3 regions of the Paenibacillus sp. JT22N1 genome follow, and region 1 is predicted to be linked to each of the others. Evidence: riboswitches for the same ligand, from Rfam matches in the RefSeq annotation. Region 1 holds a riboswitch; each other region holds the start of a gene.

Region 1 (10,830 bases):
AAAATGCGCAGCAAATCGCTGAGAGTGTTATCACCAAGCAGCTCACGGGTAAAACAGACCTTCAAGCCGCTCTAGTGGCAATCGACCCAAGGACAGGAGAAATTAAAGCGATGGTCGGCGGTCGCGACTATTCCGAGAATCAGTTCAACCGTGCACTCTCGAATACGAGACAGCCGGGGTCCTCTTTTAAACCCATTGTTTATATGGTCGCTCTGCAAAATGGCTATACACCTGTGTCGCAGGTAAAAAGTGAGCCGACGGTGTTCACCTACGATGAAGGCCGCCAACGGTACACACCCAGAAACTTCAACGATCAGTATGCGAATGCAAATATTGATATGCGCCAGGCGATTTCGAAGTCTGACAACATTTATGCGGTGCATACGATTCTGGATGTCGGTCCTGCGAAGGTTATCGAGCTGGCCCGCAAGCTGGGCATTGCTTCACCGATGAAGCCGCTGCCGTCACTGGCTCTGGGGTCTTTCCCCGTAAGCCCTCTCGAAATGGCGTCAGCGTTCGGTACGATTGCGAATCAAGGCGTTCATCAGGAGACGACGGCGATTGTGCGGATTGAGGATGCGAACGGTCGAATCTTATATGAAGCGACCCCGCAAGCTGAGCCTGTGCTTGATCCAGCTGTCGCCTATGTAATGACGAATCTGATGGAGAGCGTGTTCGAAGAGGGCGGAACCGGTAACCGCGTAGCCAGTACGATTAAGCGTCCGATAGCAGGCAAAACCGGTACGACCGATACCGATGCGTGGCTGGTTGGCTTCACACCGGAGCTCGCAACTGCCGTATGGGTCGGCTATGACAAAAGTAGGGATATTTCCACGGTTGAATCACATTTGGCTTCTCCGATTTTCGCGGAATTCACAGAACAAACGTTAGAGGCGATACCGCCTAAGTTGTTCCCGATTCCTGAAGGGGTAACAAGTGTCTATATTGATCCGGTGAGCGGCAAGCTGTCCAATGAGGACTGTCCGAACTCACACATGGAGGCTTTCCTGGTTGGCACGGAGCCGACAACGTTCTGCACAGGCAAACCTGCGAAACCAGCTTCGAACGATGATCCAAAGGGAACCCCCAAAGGTCAAAACGGCTCTTGGTGGAATGATATCAAACGCTGGTGGAACGACTAATCCATCTGTTTCCAGAGAACACAAAAAGGCAGAACTAAGCGCGTCTTAGTCTGCCTTTTTGCTGTCCTAGTATATGAGGTAACATACACTAGGGTCTAGTATACTCGGTTCACCCAAACGTAACAATGGATGACACATAATGTTCATAATCTCGATTTATGCGTGTAATCGCTTATGAAAGTGCATCTTTCAATGCTTGATCCGAGCGATTCCACCATTCCTCGTTGTGTGCGATCAGCTGATTTTTGAGCAGCGCCCGCTCCTTGTCATCCAAGCCGTCGAAGATGAATTTACGCTTCATTGCAGCATCCATCTTGTTCACATGCTCGGCTAGAATTTTCCACCCTCTGCGAGCTTCTGTGTCAATCAACATTTCGCAAGCTGTCATACCAGCGTAGTAAGCTCCTTCTTCCGTACGGTCGACTGCCACCCAAACGATCCAAGCTTTACGCCCGTTTGGCACATCTTCTTTGTTTATTGAGAATTTAATGCCTTTTTCGATCTTGCTTTTGGCATGAAGTGTACCTTCGTCCAGGTAGGCTTCATCCCCATCAATAATGACACCAGATACGTTGCTTAGGTCGATTGCTCCGGCACCGAATCCTTTATGATTCACTTTGGAACTTACTATATTTAAGGCCAGCTTCTTTTTATCCGCTTCCATGAGGGCACCTTCCAGTCTTCGTAATGTTAAAATGACGCTTTGCTCTCATTGTAGCTAAAGTCATCCTCCAGAACAAGGGCTGGTTGCAGTTAGAACCCCCGGTCATCAAACCTCATCAGCGTGGGGAACCCTTATTCATCGATTTCAACACCCTTTATACCTTATAAACTCATTAATTAGCTACTTCGTTCCCCTCCTTCTAACAATTCTTTTCCAAGCTCAGAAATATTCCCTAGGTTGTCTACATATACATGCTGTAGATGCTTGTTTAGGCGGGGTGGATATCATGAGTGTTCTATTCAAAAACCGCAAGGTTCAATGGTTCGTTGTCATGCTCCTTGCAGCAGGCACTGTCCTGCTGTCTGAAAATTTGCTCCCATCTGCAAGTAAATGGGCCGTTCCAGTCGTCTCTAAGGATGAAAAGTCTGCTCCGGCGCCGGACATGCAGCCTGCAGATAGCGCCAAGCCATTAGAGAAGCAAGCGCCAACAGCGCTTAGCTATCGTATTGCGGAGTATCACATGAACGTTGCTTATACGCCCGAAACGAGGGAGCTCAATGGGCAGCAAACGTTGACTTGGGAAAATCCGGGAACTGTCCCTGTGCAAGAGCTTTACCTCCATTTGTATCCCAATGCATTTGCCTCAAAGAAAACGACGTTTATGCGTGAATCAGGTGGTAAGCTCCGTGAAGATGAAGCCAAGGCAGACAGTAGCGGCAGTATGAAGTTGCTTTCTGTGAAAACGGTTGACGGAGAGGATCTCAGTATGCGCATGGCGTTCGTGCAGCCCGATGACGGCAACAAGGACGATCACACGCTGCTCAAAATTCCGCTGCCTAAACCGGTAGGAGCCGGAGAGAAAGTCACAATCAAGACGGAATTCCTCGTCAAGCTGCCTGCCGCCTTCGCAAGAATGGGCTATGTGGATGACTTCGTCATGGCCGGACAATGGTTCCCTAAAGTTGCTGCCTATGAACGTATTGGAACAAGAGGACGTACGGAGCCGGGATGGAATCTCCACCAGTACCACGGAAATTCGGAATTTTATGCCGATTTCGGGATGTATGACGTGAAAATTCAAGTGCCGGCGAACTACACCGTAGCAGCTACCGGTTTCCCGGTTAAGCCTGCTGTGACCGACAACGGGATGAAGACGTACCAATTTTATGCGGATGATGTGCATGATTTCGCTTGGTCGGCATCGCCTCATTTCGTTTATGTGGAAGAACCCTACTCGACCGCACAAATACCTGGGGTCAAGATCAAGCTCTATCTCGATCCCAATCATCAGGACTTGAAGGACCGTTATATGTACGCTGCCAAAAAGGCACTTTCCCGCTACAGCCAATGGTACGGATCGTATCCTTATTCGACCCTTTCGATTGTCGTACCTCCCCCAGGAGGCAACGGTGTGGGCGGTATGGAATATCCGACTTTGGTAACGGCGTGGGATGCTAGTGACAAGAAACCAGATCTAGAACTAGAACGTGTCGTAGTTCATGAGATTGGACACCAATTCTTCTATGGACTCGTAGCTAGCAATGAATTCGAAGAAGCTTGGCTGGATGAGGGCTTTACCTCCTATGCAGAGGATAAAGTCATGGAAGCAGAGTACGGGGTGTCCCCTAATTTACCTGTCGAATCAAGCTTTATTACATCTCCACATACCCTCCAGCAGAACTCGTGGGCCTATAAGGGACATGATCAATACGCAGAGAATGTGTACACACGAGGTAAGCTGGTGCTTAAAGCCATTGAGAAGCAGGTTGGCAGCAAAACAATGGACCGCATTATGCGCACTTATTTCCAACGTTGGGAATTTAAACACCCTTCTACGAAGGACTTTCAGAACGTTGTTGAAGAAGTGACCAAAACGAAGTGGGATGATTTCTTTAATCAATACGTATACGGCGCCATGATGATGGATTACGCCGTGGAGAGCATTCGCGTCAAATCCGTGGGCAGCAAAGGGGCAGAGTCCTACGAAAGTGCCGTTCTCATCTCCAAACGAGGCGGCAATTCGCCAGAGGTGCCGATCCAGTTCCATTTCTCTGACGGCACAGTGCTTGATAAAACATGGGATGGTAAAGAAAGCAGTATCGAATTCAAACTAACCCACAAGACTCCTGTAGACTGGGTTCGAATTGATCCTAATTACTCGCTCGTGCTGGAAAATAAACATATTAATAATTTTATGCAAACGCAAGTGGATGCCAAGTGGAAAATCCGTTGGAATCTCGGTCTCATTCAATTCCTGCAAGCCATATTCGGCTGGGTCGCCTGGTAAGCGGCTAAAGCAACACCCAGGTACATGCTTACGAAGTAAGTTTTCCTACTGAAAACTCTTAGATTATGCTTTCGATGCCAGTTTTGCTAAAGCAAAACTCTTAGGAGGGACAACTGTGGCAACTTATATCAAGTCTGGCTTCAGGGCGGCTTTACGGCAACCTTTCGCCACGATCGTCTTGTTCCTGTATCAGATGGGCTGGGGCATCCTGCTGTATAAGCTTGTGCAGGGTGTTCTCGTCCCTCTCATGCACCGCTATCCAGGTGGCGAGCAGCCGAAGCAAGCGCTGCAGTTATTTCTAGCTGAAGGACAGTTCCAACTGGTCAAAACCGATCTTAGCCATTCCTACCTTTGGTGGCTGGCTGCTTTACTTGTTATTCGCATGCTGCTCACCCCAATGTTGAATAGCGGCGTCTACTACTCGCTGACCCATTCCCAGCAAAATGCCGGCTATCGCTTTTTCCGAGGCATCAAGGAGCTCATGCTCCCATTCCTAATCGCGTATGTCGTTCGAATCTCGCTTTCCTTACTGCCGCTCATATGGCTGTTTCCTAAAGCGCAAAAACAATTCGCACATACCACATCGTATGAGCAAGCAGCCCTCCAATTGCTGCCATGGCTTCTCGGCTTGCTCGTCTATGGCTTTCTCTTACATCTTCTTTTTATGTACGTACAGTTCGCGATTGCTGCCAAACTTGGCATTTTGTCCACCGTTATCACTTTCGTTCGCAGTTTGTTTCCTATTATCGGGCTTGCGCTTATCCTCCTGTTCGCCTCGGGACTATTGGCAGGGGTCACAGTCACAGCAACTTACATATGGGCAGGTCTGGTAGCGCTAATCATTTATCAGATCTTCCCGCTTTTCCACATTTTTATCCAAATGTGGGCCATAACTTCCCAATATCAGCTTCTATCTGCCAAAATGGACAGTTAATCACCTATAAATAAGCTGAAATTAGCACATTTTCTCCCCCCCTTTGCAAAAAGGGGCTTTTTTTTGTCTATTTCCCTAACAAACTTGCATATTTTAATTAGAAGACTCATAGAAAGGAGGATTTTAAAAGTTTATGACGAATTAAAAGGTCTAGCATCAAAAAACCAAATATTTCATGCCGAATTCTCCATTTTTTGGAGAAACGGGGGAACCACACCGGGTGAATTGATCTTGCCAGACAGGGATCATAGGGAACCTTCAACCGAACCCTCCAGCTAACCTCGTAGGCACCGGAAGGAGACAAGCAGTTGAAAAAGATTGTTGCTCTTGTTTTTAGCCTTGTTTTGTTTTTGAGTATCGGTTTAGGAAGCGTGTCAGCGGCACAATCCACTTTGGATGAAACAGTTGACGGATTGCTCGGAATTCCGTACAGAACGGCGGGAACGACCACAAAGGGCTTTGATTGCTCTGGTTTCACCTCCTACGTTTTCGACAAATTCGGCATTGATCTTCCTCATAGCTCATCATCTCAAAATAAAGAAGGTTACTGGGTTGACAAAAAAGATCTTCGCAAAGGCGATCTAGTGTTCTTTGACACAAGTGGCGGTAATGGTATTTCTCACGTAGGTATCTATCTTGGAGACGGTGAATTCATTCACTCTGCATCCAATGAAGGTATAGTGAAAAACAAACTTAGCCAATCTTATTACGCGAAGCGGTATGTATCAGCCAGACGAGTTCTGTGGGATGATATCTACAATCAACTAACTGCTGAATCCAAGTAAACTCTGCAAGACTCATGAATAAAGCCCGGAAAAGCCCTGCTCGAAAGAACAGCTGCTTTCAGGGCTTTTATTCTTTTCTGAGGGTTCATTCAAAATGAAATTATTCCTACATCCCAATTCTTCTAACTTGACATCGCATGTTAGCCGTTCTATAATAACGGCATATTGTTTTCTAGGGTTCCGTGGCGTTCATCGCCAGACTGGTCCGAGGGGAAACACGCAGCGAATACGCTGTGGTCACGGAGGGGAAAAAGCCCGGGAGTCATGTCGCTTTAGCGATATAACTTCCAGGCTATTTCCTTTTTTTTTGCGGCAAAATAGTACGTATAACAAATTCAAGAGGAGTGATTCATCATGGCATGGTTATATCTCGTCATTGCAGGTGTATTTGAGGTAGCATGGGCGATCTCATTGAAATTTTCTAATGGTTTTACACGGTTAGTTCCTTCCATCGTCACGATTGCAGGGATGATTGTCAGTTTCTATTTTCTAGCGGTAGCAACGAAAACTCTCCCCATCGGCACAGCATACGCGGCTTGGACTGGAATTGGTGCTGTCGGTGCGATTATAATCGGCACCCTTTTTCTAGATGAACCCATTAGTTTAACAAGGATCTTGTTCATGATTCTGATCCTAGTTGGCGTTCTCGGCCTTAAATTTACTTCTGGGCATTAGAGATTTTGTATAAATCGTTCCCTATCTATGCAAATTAATCCTTACAAGGATGGAGGAGCGTTATGATAAGAATGTTTAGGAGGGAAATTTAACGTGAATACACCTGATGATATCAATCGAAAACAGAATCGTGAAGACGGATTGCTCGTAGAGGGGCTAGAAGTTGACTCCGATGTTAACGAGGATCGCAACCGAGAGCAGCAATTGGACGATTCGTTTCAATATTGGTACCGTAACGTTGGTTACTGGGTGCAGCAAAAGGAAGATATAACACAGGTGCCGAAAGAGAATGTCTTCGATGCCGCCGCTGGGATGGATGCCGAGTAATCACTATAGCCAATACCCTCACCAAAGCTGAATGACTCTAAAATCGAATTTTAGAGTTATGCGTACCAGTTGTGAGAAAGCATAGTTAATCAAACGACAGTCTCTCTAGAATATCATTGGAGGAATGAACGATGTCTGACAATACGAATAACGTTGATGTTAACAAAACGAGTATCTTTAAAAACGGGGTTCAATCCGCAACGAATTATGTACAAAACGCCATTGAAAACGTAACTGGATCCACACAAGACGCAACTCAAAACTTAGTGAATAACGTAATGAAAAGACGACAAAATGAAAGTGAAAATAATAAATAATAATAGGGAATAAAGCTTAGTCAGAAGCAGCCGAAGGGCTTTGACTAAGCTTTTTTTGTTTATTTTAAATCGTGAGTAATTGCTACCAATAGACTATCTATATTATCCATATATGCTTCTAGCAATGTCTGAGATTCCAACATATGAATATGAACCTGAAATGGAATCCCATAGAAAAGCGCTACCAACTGGCTCGAAAAGAGCAATATCTTAGATTCCGACAAGTTCTCTATTTGCGATAGATAGACATGAAATAAGGCTTCTAAAGGAAGAATTTGAATATGAATTCCTTCTATAGAGTTTTGCGAGATAATATAGCGCTCATATTCACTGAGTTCCTTTTTCGTTGGTTCAGCTTTTAATTTAGAATAGTATTGAATGATGGCAATCAGAATTTTCTTAGCATGAGGTATCTCTGCTGCAGTTCTAAAAACTTGACGTATGCCATCTATCCCGAAATAGGTTCCCTTATCTATCTCAACGCTTCTTTGATAACACCATTGCAGTACAAAATAGTCGAGAACTTCCTCTTTGGAAGTAAAGTACCTAAAAAAAGTTACCTTCGAAATACTTACCCGATTACATACATCTTCAATATGGATTTCATCAAAATGATGACTTTCAAGCGAAAGTAAAAACTCATCTAGAATACTTAACATCGTCTGATATTTTTTTCGTTCTCTTAAAGGAAGATTATTATCCATTTGACCACCTTACTTAGAGTTTGGAAACCCGCCTTCAATTTTCCTTTTTCGTTAAATATAATTTCCGCCCCGTTTCCCCAATTGTCTCTAGGAACGATGTAACGTATTGCGGCGAATAACCCGTAGTCATTAAGTCAAACATTTTCATGCCATTGGCCTTATTCTGAATAGCTGGAATGGTCACAAACAACATAGTAAAATACACGATTTGTGAGGCAACAAACCATGCTAATGCTTGAATCCAAGTTGATGTTGCCATAAACCACTTACTTATTTTCGAAAAAATGCTCATTGTTAACTCCCTCCAAATATGTTACTCATTTAACAAATGTAACTTGAGTAACATATTTGGTCAAGGGATATTTTACCTATCATTCTCTATTTCAAGCAACTGTGTAGCTGACATACCAGAAGCTACTTCCAACAAATATTCGCAAATGCTGAGATAAAGGCTTAAAAATATCGTTCAGTTCCTCATATGAGTAGTAGTTTTTGATAATTTCATGCATCGATCCGTCAGCCAGCTCGCGTCTTTTGTAGGTATCCTCGCTATGTTCATTCGTTATCAGCTCTCCGCCTCTTCCGGGTACGTAAACATTATCGGCGATAAAGACACGGGCACCTGTGCCTAGACGTTGGTGGAAACTCTGGAGAAATGACTCGATCCGATTCTTCGGAATATGCGAAAACCAGAAGTTGGCAAGACCAAAGTCGAAGGCACCCGTCACTTCGGAGAGCTGGTACGCATCCCCCTGAACAAATGCTGTATTTGAAGCTGGCCAAGGCTTGGACTTAGCAATTTGCAGCACTTCAGGACGAATATCAACACCAACTATGTGCTTAGCCGTACTCGCAGCAATTTCGGTCCAATACCCGGTCCCACAGGCTACCTCAAGAACGTTGCGACCTTCCACCTGCTTCTTCACCATTTCGCTCAAGAGTCCAAGCTCTTGTTGGAACTCAGCGTCCTCTCGGTGATAAATCCGTTCATACTCTTCCGCTCGGGCACCGTAGTATTCTTGCATTTTCACTTTTTCTTCGTTTAAAAGCTGATGCTTATCCTTCACTTCGTGGAGAATTCGTTGTCTGGCTGCCAATAAATCAGCGAAAATAGCACCACCCTGTGCGGAGTAGTTGGCTAGCAGGCCATGCGTGGCCATCACAATTAACTGTGTCATCGACAGACCCGTTTCGTCGGCCATTTGCTCCAGATCCGACTTTACTTTCTCCGGTAAGTAAACAGAGAGCCTTTTGGTTTTATCATTTTTTTCATCCACGCTAGGTATCCCCCTCATGATTTTCATCATTTTAACATATATTATGTGTTATAGTAACATTTAATTTACGTTTTTATGTCGAGTGAAAATTGGGGCTATTTATTAGAACTCTATCAGCAGCTGGCGTAGCTGCTAGATTGGACATCCAACTCAGCTCATTACGATAATTCACACGGAAAAGGCCGGAGCCCATCCTTAGGATGGAACCCCGACCTTTTTCTTTTGCTTTACATCAATTGACGTTCACTGCCGTAGCGGCGTTTGAGCTGATTCAAGAAAAACTGCAGCGCCAGGAAGAGTCCTGCGAAGCTGGTACCTGCACTCAGAATAATCCATGGATGCAGTCGAATGTACCTTGAGCCATAGGCGATTAGCGATAACCATTCACCCGATGTTGTGATGGCGATGGAATAGCCAGCATCGCTATCACCAATTGTCTCAATGCCGCCAAGCACAATGTTAAATACAGCCAACTGCCCTAACAAGAAGAGCACCTGCATGAATTCGCTGAGGAAGATAAACAACATCTCATTTCTCATACAAGGAACCAAATGTCGCATCGTTCGGTGGAACACAGAACCGCCCATTAAACGAGATGCTTCAATAAATAGTCGTTCATTATAATAACGTGTCCGATCTGCCACCTGATGGGCTAATGGGAATATCCCAATGAATGTGACTAGGCTAACAAAAGTAACTGTGAACAGCAGCTGGTAATGCGGATCCGCCCTCAGCCCCTGATCGAGCCGCAGTCCAAAGTACATGCCTGCTAAAGGCGGGAACAAGAATACAAATGCAGGCATAGAGGAAACGACCCACTGCATGGAGCGAAGAATGCCCCATCCTTTGCCCGTGGTCCCGCTCCAGAATCCCCATGGGAGGGCCAAAACAAAGCGAAATACGGTTAACGCTAGCGCCGTACCCAGTGTATATTTCAACCCATTCAACAATAAGCTCAGCACATCAAAGCCCCTATGATCGGTGCCCAACAAGAAGGTGCTATTGGGCGAGTATGGCGGAATGCTATATCTCGTTTTACCGTCTTCTTGATATTGGATCATATTAATCTTGTCATCAGGTGTAATCCCATGGGGCATCAGCCATGTACCGAATATCATCACAAGCAGGATGAGCACGATGATTGCAATCGAACAGTAGTAAGCAGTTGATGAGCGTTTCATCATCGTCAACCCACCTCCCCTGTCCGAACAATAAACTTCTTGCGCAGCAGTGCGTAGAATACATGAAAAGCCATAGCGACTAGCGCAAGTGCCATACAGATAGCCGATATGGAGGAGACATTCTGTAAGGCTGGGGAGACGATAAAGCCACCCAAACCGGAGATTCCGCAGATAGCTTCCGCAACAGCCATACTGGCCAGTGCCAGTGTGGTCGCTTTGGGTAAGATCGCCAGCAAATCAGCCATTACATTCCGCATAACATGAGAGATGAGCACCTCTCTGCGGGTTAACCCTTTTGCTAGAGCGGTAACGACATAATCCTGTCCAAGTTCGCGTGCGATCGCGATGCGTAGGGTGCCGTAGATGGTGACCGAGGGAATCAGCGCGATCGTGAGAAACGGGATGAGAAACGGCGTCTTATCGCCGACTTGAACAATAAGCAACACAAAGTGCCCCAAATATTTCGTCGCATAAATCGCCCCCAATTGTATAAGAACGATTAAGAAAAAATCAGGCAATCCAACAAGCAAGCCATGC
Region 2 (10,830 bases), on a different contig from region 1:
CGTTGGGGTCTAATGCCGTTCTGGGCAAAAGATGCCGTATGCGGGGACCGCGATTCGATCTTCACCAATGTCGTCTTCGAGCGTATCGTCAGAAAGCAGCGCTGTATCATTCCTTGCAGTGGATTTTATATTAGCGTGACCGAGGGAAAAGAGACAGAGTGGATTAAGTTCAAAATGCGCAGCGGCACCTTTGGCATCGCGGGGCTGTATGATGTCTGGCGGGCTCCATCTGGTGAAGAGGAGCTTCGTACTTGTATGATGCTAATGACAGAAGCGAACTCACTCGTCTCTCCTTATCAACGCAGAATGCCTGCGATACTCGACCAAGATCAGGCCGAGATGTGGCTGCAGCCAGAGATAAAAGACAGCAGACTCCTCAGATCTATTCTTCGACCTGTGGATGATCTGCTTATGGTTGCAAATGTATTGTCGTCCCCTGAAGAGAAGCTGGAAAGCGGTTCGGATGTCAGTGTTTTTGTATGAAAAAAAGAGGGCTGCGTCTAACGCAAGCCCTCTTTTTTGGTAATGACGGGCGGCAAGTCGCCACCCTCCCCGATCAATCGTACACCTTCCGCACAAACACCGTAAGGCTCCCATCGGCATGTGGCACATAGGTGACCAATGTCGTCCGGTTTTACACGCTCGGCCACTTGCCTACAAATCTCCGACCAGCTCAGCTCCATCTCCACTTGCAAGCTAAGCTTGGTAACGATTTCTGCATCGCGCTGATAGACCGTCCTATTTTCACAATGCGCTTCTTGATCCTTCGGGTAAGCTGCGCAAAGATCATCAGGCCCAAGAACAATGCGGATCATCGTTTCGGGCTTTTGACGCAATTCCTCGTAGACGGTCGTCATATTTTCGCAAAACTCTTTCGAATAACCCATTCCTCTGTATCCCAACAGACAAAGTAAGTGATGTCCGCGAAGCTGGATCGCTTTGGTCATATTCTAGGGACACGGTACAATCCGTACCCTTCCATTTTGATGATTGGATCTTTATCTTCGACTAGTCCGGTCGTTTTGGAATGTAGGGCAACATCAATGAGCCAGCGTGTAAAATCCGCCACATTCATCGATTCCATCTCGACCAAGCTGTAAAATCCTGCTGCGTCGACCTCCACGCCGTCTGGTTGAGGCTCACCGCTGATGTAATCCATTTCAAAAGCAATGTATACATTATGTATGCTTCTAGGCAAATCGCGCACAGCTACTAGGCGAGTGACAACCGCTTTGACTCCGCTTTCCTCCAACACTTCGCGCTCAATCGTATCTTGGATCAGCTCATGCTGCTCAATATAACCACCTGGGTTGGTCCATCGGCCTTTCCCTGGCTCCTGAGCCCTGCGTACAAGCAGCATTTTCTCATCCTTCATCACGAGTGCGCCTACACCGATGCTATAATTCCCCCAATGAACGAAGCTGCACTCCGTACAAGCTCTTCTTATCGTGCCATCCACATCGCGCGACTCCATAGCGGCTCCGCAGGTCATACAAAACTTGGCTTCCATCTATCTCATCTCCAACTTCCTATAGTCTTGAGTTCCAACTTCCATTCGAGTTTACTGTATGTAAGCTTACTGCTTAAAGTGGAAAATAGGCAACTCCGATCCCGTACGTTTTCCGTTCATTGTAGGGGAAATTGGAGATACTTCCTGCACTTGTCTTGCGATATCGCTGAATTAGGAAACGAGGTGGCTCTGAGCAAATAAGAGGTCCTAGGGACTGCTATTTTTACTTTTTGGTAAGTTTATACGGAAATAAGAGTCTTTGGAGACTCTTATTTCGCGGATTCGGCTGGCAAAAGAAAAACCCGCCACCCTATGGAGGAGCCCAGAGGGTGGCGGGGTGCGGTTGACGGAACGGGGTGGTTGGTTGGTCGGTCGGTTGGTCGGTGCGGGGTGGCAGATTTTACTGTTACAACTAGTTTGATGGGCAAGATGCCGCATCTTACTACACCAAAAACATCGCCACGACGGTCGTCACCGCTAGGCCGATGAGCACAGGCAGCAGATTCCGTCGCGCCAGCTCGAACGGACTCACGCCGCAGATGGCCGCTGCTGGAATCAGCGCCCACGGAATCAATGTGCCGCCGCCGACCCAGATGGCGGCCACTTGCCCGAGCGCTGTGAGCACAGCCGCGCCGGAACCGATGGCGGTTGCGAATAGCTGCGCAATCGAGCCCGCGAGGGAGATGCCGGAGAAGCCAGAGCCGTCGAGGCCCGTAATGGCGCCGACGACGGTAAGCGTTACGGCACCGACCGCGCCGTTCAGCGGCACTTGCCCCGCGAGTGCCACACCCAGATCGTTCACGATCCCGTGCGAGCCTTGCGGAAGTATTTTGCCGAACAACTCCGTGAAAGCGGAGTCGCCTAGATAGAAGAAAGCGGCGATCGGGATCACGGGGCCGAATACTTTGAAACCGAATACAAAACCTTCGATGAGGTAGGAGGTCGTTTGTTCTAGTCCTTGATTCCGATGCGCGAGCAGCGTCACCGCAATGAGAATGAATACGGCGGTGCCCCCAACGAGCGCTGTCGCATCTCCCCCTTGCAGATTAAGCACGAACATCGCAATTACGTCTAAGGCGAAGAGCAAAGGAATCATAATCGCCAGAGTTTTCTTCAGATTCGGTGTTAAATTAACTTTGGCCTGCCCGACAGCTGAAATAAGGGAGCCGCTATCCCCTGGACCACTCGCCACAAGGCCATTCCGCCACTTTCCGTTCTTCATGTCCCGCCGCATCATCCAAAAAGCGGTGATCGTCGTGACAAGCCCCATTACAATAACGAGTGGAATGCTTGCCTCCATGACGGCAGTCACTGGTAATCCAGCTGCATCCGCGGTTAGTTTAGGAGCTCCCTGTATAATGTAATCCCCCGAAAGCGCAATCCCATGTCCGAATAAGTTCATGGCCATAGCTGCACCTAGCGCTGGCAAACCAACACGGACAGCCACAGGCAAAAGAACAGCACCAATGAGCGCAACACCGGGAGATGGCCAGAAAAACCATGACGTTACCATCATAATGATACCGATACCCCAGAAAGCTAAAGCAGGCGTTCGCAGAAAGCGGGTTAGCGGAGCGATCATGGTTTCATTAATTCCTGTTCGAATGAGCACGCGGCTCATCGCTACAATAATGGAGATGATCATGATGGTGCCCATCAGCTCTTTAGTCGCAAATATAAAGCTGTTGAAAACACCAGAAACGGAGCCACTCAACGTTTCCGTTGCCAACAAGCCAAGCGCGAAAATACCAACCACACAAATCATCGTTGTGTCTCTACGCTTGATTAAAAGAGTAAGAATAAAACCAATAAATACTAGATAGACCCAATGAATCGGTAATAATTGAATGTCCATCGGGATCACGCATCCTCTCTGCCCATACAGCATTTGGTGCTACATTGTATGCTCGGCTGGGCGGAGGAGTTCATGCGAAATTCGGGTTGATCGACACCTTGTGGTACAATAGAAGAACTATTTTAACCAAGTTAGGGGAATGCCGAGGATGGCTAGAAATCAACGCTTAGTAACGGATACGGATTTTCAAGATGCTGTTGAAAGACAGGCTGTCGTCCGTGTTTTCAAAGATGATCACATTGTGGATTCGAATGCGGTTGTATTGCGTTTCAGTGAAAAAACAGTTGTCGTACAAACTCGTGTTAGTGATTTGACGTATTATGATCGAGAGGCTTGTGAATTTTTTGAAATGAAAAAACGATAGCTGCTGCAGCTATCGCTTAGTTTAATGTATAGGAAGTTAGTAGAACGAAGCGGTAGCCCGCTTTTTGAAGCTCGGGAATAGCTTTCATGATACCTTCTGCCGTATCTTTCTCCGGGTGATTCATATGAGCTAGTACAATAGAACCGCTTCGGGCTTTTAACAGTGCTTTGTATACCTGCTCCGTGTTATAAGTCGCTCCAGCGTCGCCGAGTACATTGTAACCAGCCAACTGAAAGCCCAAATCATGAACAACTCCTGCTGCAATATCATCATAATAGACTGTGCCCGAACGAAAAAATAAAGGACGCCGTCCAGTCAGCTTCTCGATCTGGTCAGCATTGTCTTTCACTTCATGAATAACATCGCTCACATTCTTGGTTCCCGTGATGCCATACGCCAACTTGCCATTTACGGACAAGGGCCGATGCTCGGTCCCATGATTTTCAATCTCAAACAGCGGGTTTGCGGCTAATTTGGCAAATATGTCCTTATTGGCCGTTATCCATCTCGCATTGATAAATAAGGTAGCCGGGATGTTCTCCTTGATCAAATAGTCGATCAGCTTCTCATCGTACCCACTGCCCTCCTTCCCACCGCATGCGTCAAAAGTCAGCGCAATCACTTGATCCTTCGTAGTAAGATGTGTCCGAACACCTGGAACATTTTCGCCCCATTTCTTTGGTTTAGCGTTTCCGTAACGCTCGATCAAGGTCTTTTCTAAAGACGAAAAATTCGGACTAGGCGATGAACTTGGGTCACTTGGAGCCGCCGATGGAATCGAAGATGTATCCAGTGCTGTTGGTGTTGAGGTCGGTGTTTCTATTGATGTTGCAATTGGTGGTGGTATTGTTGCCACTGCCGGTGTACCACTTCCTACAGCAGTCCCTTGAGCTGCCTCTCTATTGCTAATTTCGCAGGATGACAACGCTACCATTACGAGAAGAAAGAAAAGGAGGCACACTGTGCGCTCCCTCATTTGTGCTTACGCCAATCCAGACTGCTTTTAGACAGCAGATGTCCAAAATCATTCTCTAACCGTTTTTCTTCTGCTTTGCGAGCAGCTTCCGCCTTCGCTCTCTCTGCATCTTTCTTCGCTTGTTCCTCTGCTTTCATGGCATCAGCCTGCGCTTTGAGTCCCTCAAGTATTTCCGGGCGCAGTAAATCCTTAAGTGTTGCAGGTTTATCTTGCACGCTGGTAACAGCAGGAGTAGACGACCATTTTTTCTTAGCCATAACGGGTTCACCTCTGTTCAGTTTCTCCCTATTATTGTACACTTCTACTCGTGCAAATGATACGGTACCGTCGCCACAACGATATCTTTATCTGCTTGCAGCTTCGAACGAATACGTGCAGCAGACTGGTTATGGAGCAGTCGATGCCACCATTTTTTCGGCATAAATTGCGGTAAAATGACCATAATGTTTTGTTTTTCCGAAACATGCGCGTCAATTCTCTCAATAAATTCAGCCAGCGGCTTCAGTATCGTCCGATAACGTGATTTAAAAATAACCAATCGAACGCCCGGATCCCACTTCTCCCACTTCTCCTGCATCAATTCTTCATCTTCATCTGAGAACGATACGTAGAAAGCAATAACGTTTGGCGACAACGATTTCGCATAGTTCAAGGACTGTGCCACAACCCGATGAATACCCGCCACAGGGACAATAATCAAAGGCTCCTTCGTGCAAACCCGATCAATCGTTATATCAATACGTAATTGTTTCGCTACATCATCGTAGTGATGACTAATTTTCGTAATTAACCAAAGCAGCAACGGGGTTATAATAATAACAATCCATGCACCTTCGGTAAATTTAGTTATAGAAAATATGAGTAAAACAGCAAGAGAAACGATCCCGCCTAAACCATTGATGAGCAGCTTTCCGATCCAACCTTTTACTCGCTCTCTCAACCATTTACGAACCAAGCCGCCTTGCGCAAGTGTAAAAGATAAAAACACGCCTATCGCATATAGAGGAATGAGTGCATCGGTCTTACCTTTGAATCCAATCAAAAGAATACTGGCAAGCACACCAAGTGTGATAATACCATAGTGAAACGAAAGTCGGTCTCCTCGGAATGAGAACATACGCGGGAAGTTTTTATCCTGTGCCATGATGGATGCTAAGATTGGAAACCCGTTGAAGCTAGTATTAGCAGCCAAAACCAGAATGAGCATGGTACCAATTTGAGTTGCGTAATACATCGTCCCACGACCAAATGCCTGCTCTGTCACCATCGATAATACGGATGTATGACCATTAGGATCAGGTACAATTCCGTAACCCAAAGCCAACAGCGTTACGCCTCCAAACACGATAGCCAAAAGTGTCCCTAAGGATACTAACGTACGCTTCGCGTTTTTCACAGATGGTGAGCGGAAATGCGGCACGGCATCGGAGATGGCCTCGATCCCTGTCACAGCTGAACACCCGGAGGAAAATGCTTTTAAAAGGACGAATAACGTTAATGAACTCGTCATTGAACTCGGAGCAAACGCTATGGGATGCGTATTAATAGATCCCGTCAGCATATCGTATGTGCCTTTGCCCACTAGCAGTAAAATACAAAGAATAAAAAAGTACGTTGGAATAGCGAAAATCGTACCTGATTCCGAAGTTCCTCGCAAATTAAGCCAAACCATGATCCACACGAGAACTAAAGTAATCGGAACAATATACGGCACCGCCGATGGAAAAGCTGACGTAATCGCTTGCACGCCGGCAGAGATCGAAACAGCAACGGTAAGTGTATAGTCAATAAGCAGCGAAACCCCAGTCAGCCTTCCCCACACCATACCTAGATTTTCTTTGGAAACCATATAGGCTCCGCCACCTTGCGGGTAGGCCTCAATCACTTGTCTATAGCTCAAAACTAGCAGCATAATCAGAGCAATAATGGATATCGCAATGGGCAAAGAGAACGCAAAAGCGGCAATCCCAACGGTCGCGAGTTCCAAAAGAATCTGCTCAGTCCCATAGGAAACCGATGATAAGGCATCCGAGGATAGGATCGGCAGCCCCTTCCAAACCGGCAATTTTTCCGATTCCATTTCGCTAGATTTAAGCGGTTTTCCAAACATAATTTTTTTCAATGAGTCGCTTGTCATTCGTGATAGTTCCTCCAATTAAACCTAATATCTGACGTAAACTTGCGTTTTAGGACGCAAAAAAACACAAGGATAGACCTTGTGTTTATACACATGTTCTCCTTCCCACGGTCGCTTACGAGGTTAGCTGTCGGGTTCGGGCCGCGAGAATCTGCCCTAAATGGTGCCAAACGTAAGCACCTTTACTCACCCCATGAAACTTGTGGTTCCCCCGCTTTTCTAATAAGAAAATTAAGCGAAATATTCAACTGTAACGTACGAGTTGAATACTACTCTCTTCTTGCGGCATAGTAAAGGATTGAAAAAACTTAAAAATATAACTCCAACCTCTACATTCACTCAATAATTCGCTTACAATCATACGATTCATTGATTTGCTTCCATTCTCTTATTCCATCGTGGTTTTTTAAACATTTCTTAATGAGTTGAGTAATTAATGAAGCAAAGTAAAGGAAATTATTGGATTTTGATGATAACTCCTATGCAAACGAGGATCTGTGTAATGGACCCATCAGCTGAGAACAAGCTAGTCATTCTCAAATGGACAACAAAATAGACGGCTTACGCCGTCCTTGGTTGAAAGTGTTTATACAGGTTGATGCAATTGTTGTACACAGTACAACTTGCCTCTCTAATTCTCCAATTTATTTGAATCATCCTTTTTGTCTGAACCAAGAATCACATAAGCAACGCTAAATAAAACGGTTATGCCAAAAATCTGAAGCCATGCCTTTACCGCATTTATTTTCACATTATAACTTATACTCGAATACACACCCTGTGATGGTTGAAAGGAAACATCCAACCTGGATACCCAGATCGATTGATAACCTTGTTTTTCAGGAAAAGGAAACGGGCTATTCGATAATAGGTAATAATCAACAGGAACGGCAAGAAAGCAAAAAATGATGATAACGATAGCATAAACAGCCAGAAGCTTCTTACGGCGAGAGGTAATCTCCAAATTTACATCTTCTTTCATTTTGGATTTTTAAAGCTCTTCAACGACAATACCTTGGGCGAACTGGTCACTTAGGGATGACTCCATAATTAGTACCTGGTACTAACCCACCCAAGTATAATCCATAATTTGGAAAACATCAATGTAAATCGTAACTACCACAGCAGTCCCTTTTCCTAGTCTTGGTACAAGGAATAAATTTCCGTTTTCCAAGGAAACCTACTCTCAGGTGATATAACATGAATCTGACAGAAACAACGGATATGGCCAGACTTAAACTTCAATTCGAATCAAATAGCGATTTTGTGATGGAACGAAAACAACTTTTGGGTCAGGAAGTTGTATTTTGTTATTTTCGCCCATTTGTTAACCTTGCACAAACGAATCAATTATTATCTTGGATGGAGTCCAGTCCAATCAGTGATTGGCTTCAGCAAATAAGCCTATTGAATGGCCAATTAAACGCTTCTTACGACATGCAGATGAGCAGCTTAATGAAAGGTAATTTAGTTATTTATTTACTCGATAACCCAATAAGAAATTTTGTTATCGAGCCCGTTCCGTCAACGATTAGGAGAACGCTAAATGTTCCACAAAATGAAAATGCGATTGAGTCTTCCTTTGGAGCATTTAACGAGGATTTGGACACCAATATGGCGCTGATCCGCGATGAGCTAAGATCCCCTACACTAACCATGAATACCATGATGATGGGGACAAAACAGCCCAAAAGAACCACGTTAGCTTATTTATCCGACTCTGTTAATCGTAAACTGCTTTCTTCCTTAATGAAGAAGCTCGAGGCAAATAAAGCAAAGGAATTTAAACATTTGCAAGAAATCATCAAGGTATTGGGAGAAGGGAATTTCAGCCTTATTTCCCCTTGTCTAACTTCTGAGCGGCCGGCAGAAGCAGCAGACCATTTGAAAAATGGCCGTGTTATCCTGTTTATCGAAGGACTTCCGTACGCTTTTGTTATGCCAGTTATTATTACAGATCTCTGGTGCTTGAACTCCGATCGCAACTTCCCCAAGATTACAATGATTACCATTCGGATGCTTCGGTTTATCGGCATGTTTATCGCTTTAGTCTTACCTGCTCTATATGTATCTTTGGTCTCTGTGAATCCAGAGGTATTGAGAATCCAGTTAGCCTTGTCAGTTGCCCAGAGCCGTGAAGGGGTACCCTATCCGGCCTTTTTGGAAGTCATTTTTATGTTAATTGTTCTAGAGATGCTCATTGAAGCGAGTATTCGTCTTCCCAAAAGTATAGGTCCCTCGATAACAACAGTAGGTGGAATTATTCTCGGGCAAGCCGTTGTAAGCGCAAAATTGGTAAGTAATCTATTCATTATTGTTTTGGCAGCTTCCGCTTTGGCGAATTTTACATTGAACGGGGTACAAAATGCCCTGTTTATTCGAATATCAAAATATGTTTTGATCGTGCTTAGTGCTATTTTTGGTGTTCTTGGTACGATTGGTGGAATCATTTGGCTGTCCATCTATATGGCCTCTATCGCGACATTTGAAGTCGCCTACGTCAATGTAAATGTAAAGGAAGGTCCCCAGGATGGTTAATAAAATATCAGTCTATCTAACCTTCATCACTGTACATTTCGGGCTGATATTCTTCGTATATCCGGAGAAAATATTTGAATCGACAAGCAAAGGTCATTGGGAAGCAATACTATTAGGCTGCCTATTTGAAGTAGCTATGATGTGGATCTATCTAAGGGGCCTTTCAACTTTCCCTAACATGACGATCGTTCAGATTTGTAAACAAGTATTGGGTCCTTGGCTGTCAAGAATCCTCCTAATCCCAATCATGTTATATTTTCTTGCAACTCTAGTATTAATTTCTAGGGTATATTCGGAAATGATGACCATCGTTTTTTTACCTAAAACGCCGATCTCGGCTTTACTCTGTTTTATCTTCTTGGGCTTGTTTGCAGCCTGGTGTGGTATCAAGACTGTACTAAGAACGAGTGTCATTATCTCGGTTTTGTTCATACCTTGGATTTTTGCAGCACTCAGCAGCTCCGTGATAAATTTCGATATCCGTAATGCATCCCCAATTTGGAACACTAACTTTGATTTTTTGAAGCATCCTGCTTATTATTCAAGTTTTTTCGCTTTTTCCGGGTTTTTATTTTTGGGTATGATTCACCCTTTTTTTCGAAATGTCGCGCGCAGTCGAAAGGTATTCATCCTTTTGATTGCTGGCTTGTTTCCTTTATATTTGGCATCCGTTTATATACCCCTTCTCATTTTCGGACAAGAGACTGTCATTCAACTCCAATTCCCTCTTCACACAGGGATGGATACGATCGATATGAGCTGGTCCATATTAGAGAGAATGACGCTGTTTTACACAACTTCTACGATTGCTTTTTTAATTGTTTATAGTTCGGTTTTAATTTGGATCATAGCTGAGATGATTCGGAGCATCGTAGTTCCCTTATCCAATAAGTGGTTGAGTGTAATTATTACAATCATTGCCTACTTTCTTAGTTCTCTGGTTCCAGGGTGGTCTGAGACAGAACACCTCATTTGGCTGGATACTGGGCTCCGAGCTTATAGTATCTTTGTCTTTCCAGTCGTAATTGGGATTATTGGCGCACTGCAAAGGAGGCGAGTTAATCAAGGATGACATACATATTTCGTTCAGTCTTAATACTCCTAACGATATTCCTGTTATCGGGCTGTTGGGACAATAAGGATATTAATAAAAGGATACTTCCTGTAGCGATGGCTATTAGTCAAACAGACGCAAAAACGTATAAAGTGGGGCTTCGAGTGCCTCAACCTAATTCCTCTAATATGACGCCACGAATATTAACGGGGGAAGCCTCAACGATCAGTGAAGCCTTGGATCGGATGCGTGGAAATGTAGAAAGCAGTATTGATTTACTGCATCTCAAACTTCTGATGATTGATGAAAGAACCGCTAAGCTTGGTATAAAAGAAGTGCTTGAATATGCCATTAGGTCTCATGACATTGCACCTAAAGCGCTGGTTTCTGTGTTTA
Region 3 (10,830 bases), on a different contig from region 1:
CGAAATTATGCGGGCGAACGGATATTATTGCACAAACAATGCGAAAACAGATTATCAGTTTCAGGCGCCTCTAACGGCATGGGATGAAAACAGCAAGGAAGCCCACTTCCGCAAACGGGAAGGCAATCAGCCCTTCTTCGCCGTATTTAATTATGACGCTACGCATGAAAGCGGCATGTGGCCGGCTGAGTCAATGAGGCAATTTGCGCCTAACTACGAAGAGAGACCGCTCACGACTGACCCGGATCAGGTTGTTCTTCCACCCTACTTGCCGAATACTCCAAAATCGCGAGCAGCGCTTGCTAGACATTATGATAATCTAGCCAATGCGGACGAGTATGTAGGTCTTATTCTTCAACAACTTGAGGAAGATGGTTTGACGGACAATACGATCGTCATGTTATGGAGCGACCACGGAGAAGGACTGCCGCGTGCCAAGCGGTGGACGTATGATGCGGGGATCCGCGTGCCGCTTATCGTTAAGTGGCCCGATATGGTGGGAAATGGCCAAGTCAGCGAACAACTAGTTAGTATGATCGACTTGGGACCTACGGTGCTTTCTTTGGCAGGGATACCCGTTCCCCGGCATATCCAAGGTCAGCCGTTCATGGGAGAGCTTGCCGAATCGAGAGATTATGTATTTGCCACACGTGACCGTTATGACGAGTCTTATGATAAGGTTCGTGCTGTAAGAGATACGCAATTCAAATACATTCGTAATGATTATCCCGATCAGCCTTACCTTCAGTGGATCCCGTTTAGTCATTTCCATCCGATATTCCAGGAGCTATGGAAATTACAATTGGCGGGCGAATTAGAAGGCGATAAGCAAGTGCTCATGCAGAATAAGCGTCTTCCGGAGGAATTGTATGACTGTTTAAACGATCCGCATGAATTGAAAAATTTGGCGGACGATCCATCGTATCGGGATGAAAAGATTCGTTTGCGCAAGGAGCTTGACAATTGGTGTGGGAAATTCGACGTTTGGGGTGATGTTCCAGAGGCGCAAATGGTTGCGACCATGTGGCCAAATGGCATTCAACCACAAACGGCTAAGCCGCTCTTCATCCCGATCAACAGCAAGTTGCCGGGTAAGAATGCAGTAAATGAGGGAACCTTCAAAGAACCGACAGCGGTCATGCTTCATTCAGCGACACAGGGTGCTTCCATTGCCTATACGACCGATGAAGATGTGAATCCTCGATGGAAGCTGTACACAGGCCCGATTATCATAACCGCAGGTCATGCGCGTATTCGAGCGATTGCGGTGCGCATCGGCTATAAGGATAGTGAGGTGGCGGAGGCTACTTTTGTTGTTGAATGAGGAAGTGTTTGCTGCAGGAAGTTGTATCATGAGCGAATGCCGATAGACTAATTGACCATACGGAGGAACATTTCACTCAGTTGATAGTTCGTCATCGGTGGGGATTGAGAAATTGGAAACATTATAATGAAATGAAGGGAAGCCTGTTAAATAAGGCTTCTCATATTTGTTTTTGTCGAAATTAAGCTGGGCATTGTCTAGCTTGAGCTTAGGGATATTGTTTGGACGTTTTTGAAGATTGGGCCAGTTACTTTCGGAGGTGGTTATGCTATGCTTCCGATCATTGAGAGGGAGGTTACAGTCAAACGGGCATGGATTCCTGAGAAAGATATAGCCAATCTTATCTCAATCATAGGCTCCGCACCTGGTGACATTGGTGTTAGAGGCTGCATTGGTAGGCATTCATGCTGCAATTATTGGGCTCATTGATGTAGCCGCTTATAATATGGGGAAATCAGCTATTTTTGATAAAACAACCTTGATTACCTCGCTTAGTACTTTAATCATTTTATTGTCTTTTCCGATTCATCCCTTGTACGTAATCCTCGTTGGATTATTTATTGGCAATATCTTGGTAAAAGGCTATGCCAATTACGAGTATATTGCTTTGTTCAGTTAATTACGTTTAAATAAAAGTAAAGGGGCGATCTCCAATAGATACCAATAAACCATCATGCTGCTCGGCAAGTCGGAGCGCTATTCATCAAACTGACGTAAGTCCAGAACGTTTGCTAGATTATACACAGGCTCAAACAAAGTCAAATTGCCAAACAGAAGGTATGATTTATATACCAGGTGGGAAGTTTTTAATGGGGACCGACGATCAAGAAGGATTCCCATCTGATGGCGAGGGGCCTGTCAGAGAAATTTCTGTTAACCCATTTTACATCGATGCTACGACGGTAACGAATGAAGAATTCAAGAGATTTGTTGAGGATACAGGCTTTCAAACAGAAGCTGAAACCTTTGGGTGGTCCTATGTTTTTCATCTTTTTGTTTCTGAAGCAACTACGTTGCAAGTGAAAAATTCGGCCCAACAAACACCATGGTGGTGGGTGGTACATGGTACTGACTGGCTTCACCCCGAAGGCCCTGATTCAGGGATCCAAGATCGGATGGACCATCCGGTCATCCATGTATCCTGGAATGATGCAGTTGCGTATTGCCGATGGGCTGGGAAAAGACTATTAACAGAGGCTGAATGGGAGTTTGCTGCCCGAGGCGGACTGGTGCAGAAGAGATACCCTTGGGGTGATATATTGAAGCCAGACGGACGGCATATGTGCAATATTTGGCAAGGAAAGTTCCCAGAGAAAAATCATGCTAGCGATGGATATGCGGGCACGGCGCCTGCCAGATCTTTTGAACCAAACGGATATGGCCTTTACAATGTAGCTGGTAATGTGTGGGAATGGTGCTCGGATTGGTTTAGCCCTACCTATCATATCAATGGCGCAAAGGATAACCCCATTGGCCCTCCATCTGGAGACAACAGGGTTCTAAGGGGAGGTTCGTACTTGTGCCATGCCTCCTATTGCAATCGATATCGTGTGGCGGCACGGAGTAAGAATACACCTGACAGTTCTGCGGGAAATATAGGTTTCCGTTGTGCTGCTGATGCTTAGTTACACTTTTATGTCGCGAAAGGAGCTTGCCTCATGGCATCTCCTTTTTTTGTTCATTCAAGTAACAGGCAGGATGCACAAATAATAATGACTGTACCTAGGTTTTGCACCAGCATAAAGGATCCTCTCCCCCAATGTCCGACCACTTTCCACTCCACGAACAGAGGCTGCACTTTGAAAGAAATAAAGAATGTCGTCTTATCGTAATGAAAAAAAACAAACGTCTTTATTCCGATGAAATGAACCGGAGCATAGACGCTTGTCATAATCGAATTTTCTAGATAATTGCTGTTTTCCTTAAACAATACCTTGAGCAATCATGGCGTCGGCCACTTTTGTAAAGCCTGCAATATTGGCGCCTACAACAAGGTTGCCCGGATGCCCGTATTCCTCTGCCGCTTGGACAGCGCTTTTGTAAATATTTTTCATAATCGCATGGAGCTTATCGTCTACCTCATGGAATTGCCATGAGTACCTCATGCTGTTTTGAGACATTTCTAGCGCTGATACTGCAACGCCGCCTGCATTCGCTGCCTTGGCCGGTCCAAATAGCACACCTGCCTGCAGGAATACATCAATCGCTTCCAAGGTAGATGGCATATTCGCGCCTTCCCCCACCGCTATTACTCCGTTGCTTACAAGGATCTTCGCCGCATCCTCATTAATCTCGTTCTGTGTTGCGCTAGGAAGCGCAATTTCGCATGGAACGGACCATATGTCGTGACAACCCTCATGATAGGTTGCTGTCGGATGCTCCTTTACATACTCGCTGATTCTCTTTCTCTCAACTTCCTTCAACCGTCGAATCGTGTCTAGGCAGATCCCTTTTTTATCATAGATATAGCCATTGGAGTCGCTGCAAGCAACGACCTTGGCGCCTAATTGTATCGCCTTTTGCATGGAATATATGGCCACGTTGCCGGAGCCGGAAACTACTACGGTGCTGCCCTCGAAGCTAAGGCCCTTGGATTGCAGCATTTCATTCACAAAGTAAACACATCCATACCCAGTCGCTTCGGTACGTCCCAAGCTGCCTCCATAGATGATCCCTTTTCCTGTCAGTACACCAGCCTCGTAAGCACCGCGAATTCTCTTGTACTGACCGAACATGTAACCAATTTCGCGTGCACCTACGCCAATGTCTCCTGCCGGAACGTCGGTATCTTGACCCATATATTTATAGAGCTCTGTCATGAAACTTTGGGTAAAGCGCATGATTTCATTATCGGACTTTCCTTTAGGATCGAAATCGGAGCCGCCTTTACCGCCGCCGATGGGCTGGCCTGTAAGGGAGTTTTTGAACGTTTGTTCAAATCCAAGAAATTTAATAATGCTCGCATTAACGGAGGGATGAAAACGCAATCCACCCTTGTACGGCCCAATCGCACTGTTAAATTGAACACGAAAACCACGATTAACTTGCGTAATCCCTTGGTCATCTACCCATGGCACGCGGAAAGTGATTAAGCGCTCTGGTTCCACGATCCGCTCAAGAATACCTGATTTCATATACTTCGGATGCTTTGAGAGAACCGGGATCAGCGACTCTAAAATCTCCTTCACAGCTTGATGGAACTCATACTCATAAGGATTACGTTTGACTACGGTTTCGTATACGACGTGTACATATTCCCTTGCAACTACCTCATTGTCCACTTGAACAATCACAATCTCATCCACCTTCACAATCAGTTATGTTAAAAATGTCTAATAGTATAGTTTTACCTTATCCTTGGCAATTGAGCAATTAAAATTTACATGTCATGTAAGCTTACTTTGTTGTGTTAATCAAGTGTTCATTTGGTATGAAATAAAATAACATGACATCCATGCTCCGTTACTAGGTACAAGACTGATGACATAAAAAATATAAGTAAATATTACTATTGTTTCTAATTATGTATTGGGGTAAATTGATAAAATAAGAATGAATCATACTACGCTTAATTCTTTAGATTAAAGAAGCGGGGGAACCAAGTTTTCTGGGGTGAGTACACTTTTTAAGTGTTAGGGTTAACTTTCAACCCGAATCCGTCAGCTAACTTCGTCAGCGTAGAAAGAAAATGATAGAAATATTAAAAGGGTCCTTTATATTTTAGGACTATATTCCCTCGCTTCCTTTTTTCGTTCAAGAGAAAAAAGGAGGAATTAGACATGTTTATTAAGAGAGTTACCAAAGAGGTGAAGAAGCTTTTTCAATTGAAAAGATCAAACACTTCTGTACAGCGTCAAGATGAGATTCTTCACTTAAAGCGACGGCTGGAGGAGTTTGACATTCAATTTTCGAATTTGGCGTATCGGCCATCAGGTGTCGAAACACAGGCTTTATTGGAAATAAGCAAAACGGTCGGACAAAACAATGACTTGCTAAACCAACTAAGTTCGGAAAGTGAATTAGCGGTTCAACAATTACTAGCCAATCGCGTCGGCATTTCCCCAAAAATTTGGGAGGAACATCACAAATTTATCGTAACTATGGCTCATATTTTTGGTGGTCCGTATCCTTGTCTCAGAGAGTACATCAGAAGTAGTATTATATGAGCTTCGTTGAAGGTTTCTATATATTTTTCGGTTGGTTGCTACTTCTACCTTCTACATTAAGCCCGTCATAACCAACTTTTTGAATGTATGTTATGGAAGTCCTTCAAAAAACAATACTAAAAAGCAGCCTCTGTGAAGAAGCTGCTTTTTAGTATTGCATTAGTAAGTGGTCTATCACTCTATACAATAATGTTATGTTTTTCCAGCAGTTTCATCAAGGTCTTCGTTGTAAGCCAATATCCCGCGTTTAAAATAATGAAGTTTTTCGTCTGAGGTAGTTTCCATTAAATTGGTGATCAACAGTTCAACACTTTCTTTGTAGTTTTGGCTATTGTACAGAGCCATGGCGAGAAACACTTGAATTGCCCGATTCTCTGGAAATTCTCTCACGCCTCTGCGCAACGTCTCAACTGCTTTTTGGTAGTACCCCCAGTAGCGGTATGTACTCCCCAGACCCATTAGGCATCTTTCTAGGTCAGAACCAGATAGGCCTAACTTAAGAGCCCGCTCATAATGTGGAATAGCCTCACGTCCAAGGCCGGAGTTGTCATGCACTATCCCGGTTTGGTAGTTGATTTCTGCATCATCCGGGTAATCGGATAGCAATTCTAATAACTGCTCGCGAACCTCACTTAAGATCGCTTGATCTTGTTTGGCTCGCCCTTCTTCACGCCGTTCAATTATTTTGCTCAATTCGTTTCTTGTCATATTTTCACCATTCCCAAGTTTGGCAGTCTTTTTTAAATGAGACCATTTTAACATAAAACTGACTCTCATTGCGTTAACGGGAAACAATAGTTCAATTGGTAACGACGAATCATAAGAGGTGACATAATCCTTATCTCTCCTGCCATTTACTCCTTGATAGACCCCACAACCATGCCTTTAACGAAATATTTCTGCAGGAACGGATACACGATGAGAATCGGCAGAGCACCGATGAAGATTTGTGCAGCCTTCACTGTGTTATTTGATATGTTCTCCATTTCCCGTCCAAGTGAAGACAGCTGCGTCGAATCGAGTTGAATCAAGATCGTCTGAAGGAAGGTGGCCAGCGGATAATCTTGAATGTTATTCAAATAGATTAGCCCGTCGAACCAAGAATTCCAGTGACCGACCATTTTGAACAGCGAGAGTGTGGCGATAGACGGTAGGGATAGCGGAATGTAGACAAGCATCAAAATTTTAAACTGCCCCGCACCATCAATTAACGCCGCTTCTTCAAGCGCTTTCGGGATGCTTCGGAAGAAGTTGAGCAGCAGCACGATCAGCCAAACATCGATGGCTCCCGGAAGTATAAGCGCCCAAAGGGAGTTCATCAGCCCGAGCTTTTGGATGACGATATAGGTAGGAACCAACCCCCCGCCAAAGAGCAGGGTCACTACAAAAAACCACGAATACCAAGTGCGACTCCGCATCACAGTCGAGTCCTTCGAGAGCGGGTAGGCGGTCAAAAAAGTAACGATCATCGTAATGAGCGTGCCGATCACCGTCCGTTGCACGGATACCCAAAGCGAATGAAGAAAGTTTTCGTTGGTTAGTGTCTTCTTATATGCATCCAGCGTAAAGTCGATCGGGATCAATCCTACCAGGTTGGCATTCGCCGGCCCACGGCCACTGAAGGAAACCGCGAGCGTATGAATGAGCGGAAGAATGCATAAGAAGGCGATGACAGCCAAGAACACATAGTTGCAAATGTTGAAAATCCGGTATGGCAGAGTTTTATGGTACAAGTCGAAGCCCCCCTTTAGAAGATTCGGTAATTAGCCATCTTAAGTGCAAGCCGATAGACCGATAGAATCAGAATACAGCTCACAATGGATTTGAATAGTCCGATCGCCGTAGCAAAGCTTAACTTCTGGCTAAGTATACCGACCCGATACACATACGTATCGATGATATCCCCTTTCTCGTACACGAGCGGATTATATAAGTTATAAATTTGATCAAAGCCGGCACTGAGGATGCTGCTTAAGGATAAGGTTGCGCAGACGGTCATGATCGGGACGAGCCCCGGAAGCGTGACATGAACGGTTTGCTCCCAGCGGGAAGCGCCATCAACCTCCGCTGCCTCATAGAGTTCTGGGTTGATCCCCGATAAGGAAGCAAGATAAATAATTGTGCTGAAGCCAAATTCCTTCCACACCTCGCTCGTCACGACTGTAAATCTGAACCATTCTCCATCCCCCAGGAAGAAAACGGGAGGGAGACCAAACCAATCCTGCAGCACTCTATTGACAAGCCCTCCTTCAGGAGATAACAGATCGACCAGGATCGCACCCAAGATCACCCATGATAAGAAATGGGGAAGATACACTAGTGTCTGTACGATTCGCTTGAATGCCATCTTGCGAATCTCGTTGAGTAGGAGAGCAAACGCAACAGGGACGATAATCATGAATCCAATCTTCAGCGAAGCGATGAGCAGCGTGTTCCAGATCACCTGCAGACTGTCTGTTCGTTCGAATAACGCTTTAAAATGCTTGAACCCTACCCATTCGGATCCGGTAATCCCAAGGTATGGCTTATATTCCTGAAAGGCGATCACTACACCGAACATAGGCAAATAATGAAACAACAAGGCAAGGATTACAGCAGGGAGCAACATCAGATGAAAGGGCCAGGTTTTGCGAAATCGGCGGAGTGGTGACGTTTGGGTGCCCGTTTGGAACGAACCCTCGGGGTGTGTAGACGTGTTCATTCATTCACCTCTTTAAGGACTTATTGTGATTTGTTAACAGTGTAGCATAGGCTCACAGACAGCTATATACCATTTTCTTAACACCTGATAATGTTTTGTAAAGGCGATAGGTATGAGGAGGCCGGATGTTAATAAAAAAACATGCTGTGTTAACAAAGTGTTATTTCACCCGCCGATATATTCCTTTATGATTTGAATGTAAGCCCAATACAATAGGTTAAGGGGGAACGTACGTTGCATCTAACCAAACGAAGAATGGCACTAGCCGTGCTCACTATTGCCCTAGCCGGATCCTCGATCGGCTGTACGTCGAGCAGTGGCGGCACAACGACAGGGACACCGGCAGCGCCGGACAAAGCTCCGCTTCAGCAGGTCAACGGTAAATTTGATCCGCCTGTAACGATTACAACGGTAAGAGGGGTTCCCGGCCCAGCTACATTTAAGAACGGGGAGACGATCGACGATAACGTGCATACCCGCTGGGCGAAGGAGAAGCTGGGCATTGAGATCAAAAGCTTGTGGTCCGTCGTGAACACGAACAATGCCTATGATACGAAGTTGAAGCTGGCGCTTTCCGCCAACGAGCCGATGCCCGATATCGTGCATGCCAGCGGGGAAATGGCTCGGCTCCTGATCGAATCTGGTCGTTTCCAAGACGCTGGAGCCTTATTTGATAAGTATGCTGGCGAGACCTGGAAGAAAGCGATGGCTGAGAATCCATCAGCCTGGTATGAATTCACCAAAGACGGCAAGCGGTACGGTATTCCTGGGCTCGATTACGATTACAATAACGACCCTGTGCTTTGGGTTCGCGATGACTGGATGAAAAAGCTGAACCTGCCTGAGCCGAAAACCGTCGACGATTATGAGAAGGTACTGGATGCTTTCACGAATCAGGACCCGGACGGTGACGGTCAGAAGAACACATTTGGCCTATCAGTGGGCTTCAAGAAGGCGTATGCCAACCATTTCGGAGTCAGCTGGCTGTTCGGTGCGTACGGCGCCATCCCAGGGATCTGGATGAAGCAAGCGGATGGTACGCTGGCTTACGGCTCTGTACAGCCGGGCGTCAAGGAAGGGCTCGCGAAGCTCAAGAGCTGGGTAGCCAAAGGCTACATTCCGAAAGAAGCGCCTGTATGGGATGAAGCGAAGGCGGGCTCCTTCGTATCCGCAGGCCGGGCAGGCAGCTTCGCCGGTCCGTATTGGTCCGAAGCATGGCCGATGGGCGACTTGACCAAAAACAATCCGCAAGCGAAGCTTAATACGTTCCAGCTGCCGGTGGGCGCAAACGGTAAAGGGCTTCATTTTGCCACACAGCCGTATGTAGGTGCAATTTTTATCAATAAAGAGATGAAGAAACCGGAAGCCTTCTTCACTTATGGAAACTTCCTGTTCGATAACATCGCCGATCCGAAGGCCGGAAGTGAGTTTGAGAATGGTTGGGCGAAGGGCTATGACTGGGATATGGTTGACGGCAAGGTGACAACGGATCTGCAAAAGATTCCCGGCGGCGGTGTACGTGTCTTCTTCTACAGCCTACTGATGACTCAGGGTCCTCGTATTCCGTCTCAGAACATTACGGCACTGGTCAACCTGGCGAAGAACGGACAGCCGCAAACGCCGTACGAGCGCTACTGGTCACAGCTTGCTCCTCCGATCGAGATTCAGTCCTCGAGCAATGTCTGGAATCAGCGGGCCAATCGTCTGATGAACGCGTATACGGGTGGGGCAACAGCAACCATGACCGACAAAGGCGACTACTTGAGCAAGCTCGAAATGGAAACGTTTAGTAAAATTGTATTCGGCGACGAACCGATCGAAGCTTACGATAAGTTCATCCAGACCTGGAAATCACAAGGCGGCGATGCAATCACCAAGGAAGTCAATGAATGGTATAAGAGTGCCACCAAAAAATAATCCGCTTCAAAAAGGGAATTTTTCATTACTACTGAGAAGTTCCCTTTTTGCTCAGGAAGGATTTGAGTCCCTCATAGAGAAGGCAATAACCATCAGTGTCTCTACAGAGGGGAAAGGTGAGCAGCATTGGATAAGAAGGTTACGATATTCACGAAGATCGTTGTGATGATTATAGGCTTGTTGGTGCCCGTAATGCTCTTATTTGCATTGTCCAACCAGACGGCGGTTCGTGTCTTGGAAGATGAAATGAAAACGAACAATTTGAATAAGCTTCGGTTTCTTTATCAACAAATGGAGGCGAAAATCGATCAAATCTCCATGAATTCCATTGCGATGTCGAATGACGCAGCTATACGTGAATTGGAATATCAGCATCAATCCGGCTCTTATTACGAACGGGAGAGGCTTCTCCAGATGCTTCTGGATAATATTACACTCCAGTCTGGGATCAGCGGGTGGATGACGGACATTACCGTCTACTCACGGCTCACGAAGGATATCATCTCGACCTCCAGCACATCCGTTGATTTGAAAGAGAATCTTCTGCTCAGTCAGATTGCGAAGGGCTGGAATTATGCAACGATGGATAACGGGAAAGCCGTGAAGCCCGAGTTTGTTTGGTATGCGGTGCATCCGATTACAGCGTTTGAGAAGCCTTCAGAAGCAAAACTGATTGTCAAAACATCGTTTTCGCCTTCATATCTGCAGGATCTGCTGGATCA

Evidence for each region. Region 1 has a riboswitch for cyclic di-AMP ahead of AC58UU_RS34975 (C40 family peptidase). Riboswitches for the same ligand answer to the same signal wherever they lie in the genome.
Region 2: it holds a riboswitch for cyclic di-AMP, as region 1 does, so the genes downstream of both, AC58UU_RS29255 (APC family permease) here and AC58UU_RS34975 (C40 family peptidase) in region 1, are expected to answer to the same signal.
Region 3: it holds a riboswitch for cyclic di-AMP, as region 1 does, so the genes downstream of both, AC58UU_RS23110 (hypothetical protein) here and AC58UU_RS34975 (C40 family peptidase) in region 1, are expected to answer to the same signal.

Annotation. Positions count from the first base shown of each region.
Region 1 is NZ_JCAUAW010000029.1:22,387-33,216, forward strand. It holds gene AC58UU_RS34955 (transglycosylase domain-containing protein) at 1-1,142, shown strand, start outside; gene AC58UU_RS34960 (YwhD family protein) at 1,315-1,806, opposite strand; gene AC58UU_RS34965 (M1 family metallopeptidase) at 2,093-4,093, shown strand; gene AC58UU_RS34970 (hypothetical protein) at 4,209-5,027, shown strand; cyclic di-AMP (ydaO/yuaA leader) riboswitch at 5,194-5,332, shown strand; gene AC58UU_RS34975 (C40 family peptidase) at 5,336-5,812, shown strand; guanidine-I (ykkC/yxkD leader) riboswitch at 5,974-6,076, shown strand; gene sugE (quaternary ammonium compound efflux SMR transporter SugE) at 6,167-6,487, shown strand; gene AC58UU_RS34985 (hypothetical protein) at 6,581-6,814, shown strand; gene AC58UU_RS34990 (hypothetical protein) at 6,946-7,131, shown strand; gene AC58UU_RS34995 (TetR/AcrR family transcriptional regulator) at 7,191-7,835, opposite strand; gene AC58UU_RS35000 (hypothetical protein) at 7,870-8,127, opposite strand; gene AC58UU_RS35005 (methyltransferase domain-containing protein) at 8,219-9,112, opposite strand; gene AC58UU_RS35010 (hypothetical protein) at 9,340-10,296, opposite strand; gene AC58UU_RS35015 (ABC transporter permease subunit) at 10,299-10,830, opposite strand, start outside.
Region 2 is NZ_JCAUAW010000018.1:25,239-36,068, reverse strand. It holds gene AC58UU_RS29290 (SOS response-associated peptidase) at 1-483, shown strand, start outside; gene AC58UU_RS29285 (DUF1284 domain-containing protein) at 501-947, opposite strand; gene AC58UU_RS29280 (NUDIX domain-containing protein) at 944-1,510, opposite strand; gene AC58UU_RS29275 (hypothetical protein) at 1,953-3,365, opposite strand; gene AC58UU_RS29270 (hypothetical protein) at 3,514-3,729, shown strand; gene AC58UU_RS29265 (polysaccharide deacetylase family protein) at 3,746-4,663, opposite strand; gene AC58UU_RS29260 (YqkE family protein) at 4,702-4,962, opposite strand; gene AC58UU_RS29255 (APC family permease) at 5,007-6,842, opposite strand; cyclic di-AMP (ydaO/yuaA leader) riboswitch at 6,940-7,090, opposite strand; gene AC58UU_RS29250 (hypothetical protein) at 7,474-7,824, opposite strand; gene AC58UU_RS29245 (spore germination protein) at 8,043-9,380, shown strand; gene AC58UU_RS29240 (GerAB/ArcD/ProY family transporter) at 9,373-10,452, shown strand; gene AC58UU_RS29235 (Ger(x)C family spore germination protein) at 10,449-10,830, shown strand, end outside.
Region 3 is NZ_JCAUAW010000012.1:140,910-151,739, reverse strand. It holds gene AC58UU_RS23135 (sulfatase family protein) at 1-1,324, shown strand, start outside; partial or broken gene AC58UU_RS23130 (chromate transporter) at 1,595-1,943, shown strand; gene AC58UU_RS23125 (formylglycine-generating enzyme family protein) at 1,978-2,949, shown strand; gene AC58UU_RS23120 (hypothetical protein) at 3,003-3,254, opposite strand; gene gdhA (NADP-specific glutamate dehydrogenase) at 3,247-4,617, opposite strand; cyclic di-AMP (ydaO/yuaA leader) riboswitch at 4,880-5,016, shown strand; gene AC58UU_RS23110 (hypothetical protein) at 5,104-5,490, shown strand; gene AC58UU_RS23105 (tetratricopeptide repeat protein) at 5,683-6,252, opposite strand; gene AC58UU_RS23100 (carbohydrate ABC transporter permease) at 6,345-7,223, opposite strand; gene AC58UU_RS23095 (ABC transporter permease) at 7,238-8,191, opposite strand; gene AC58UU_RS23090 (extracellular solute-binding protein) at 8,426-10,108, shown strand; gene AC58UU_RS23085 (sensor histidine kinase) at 10,235-10,830, shown strand, end outside.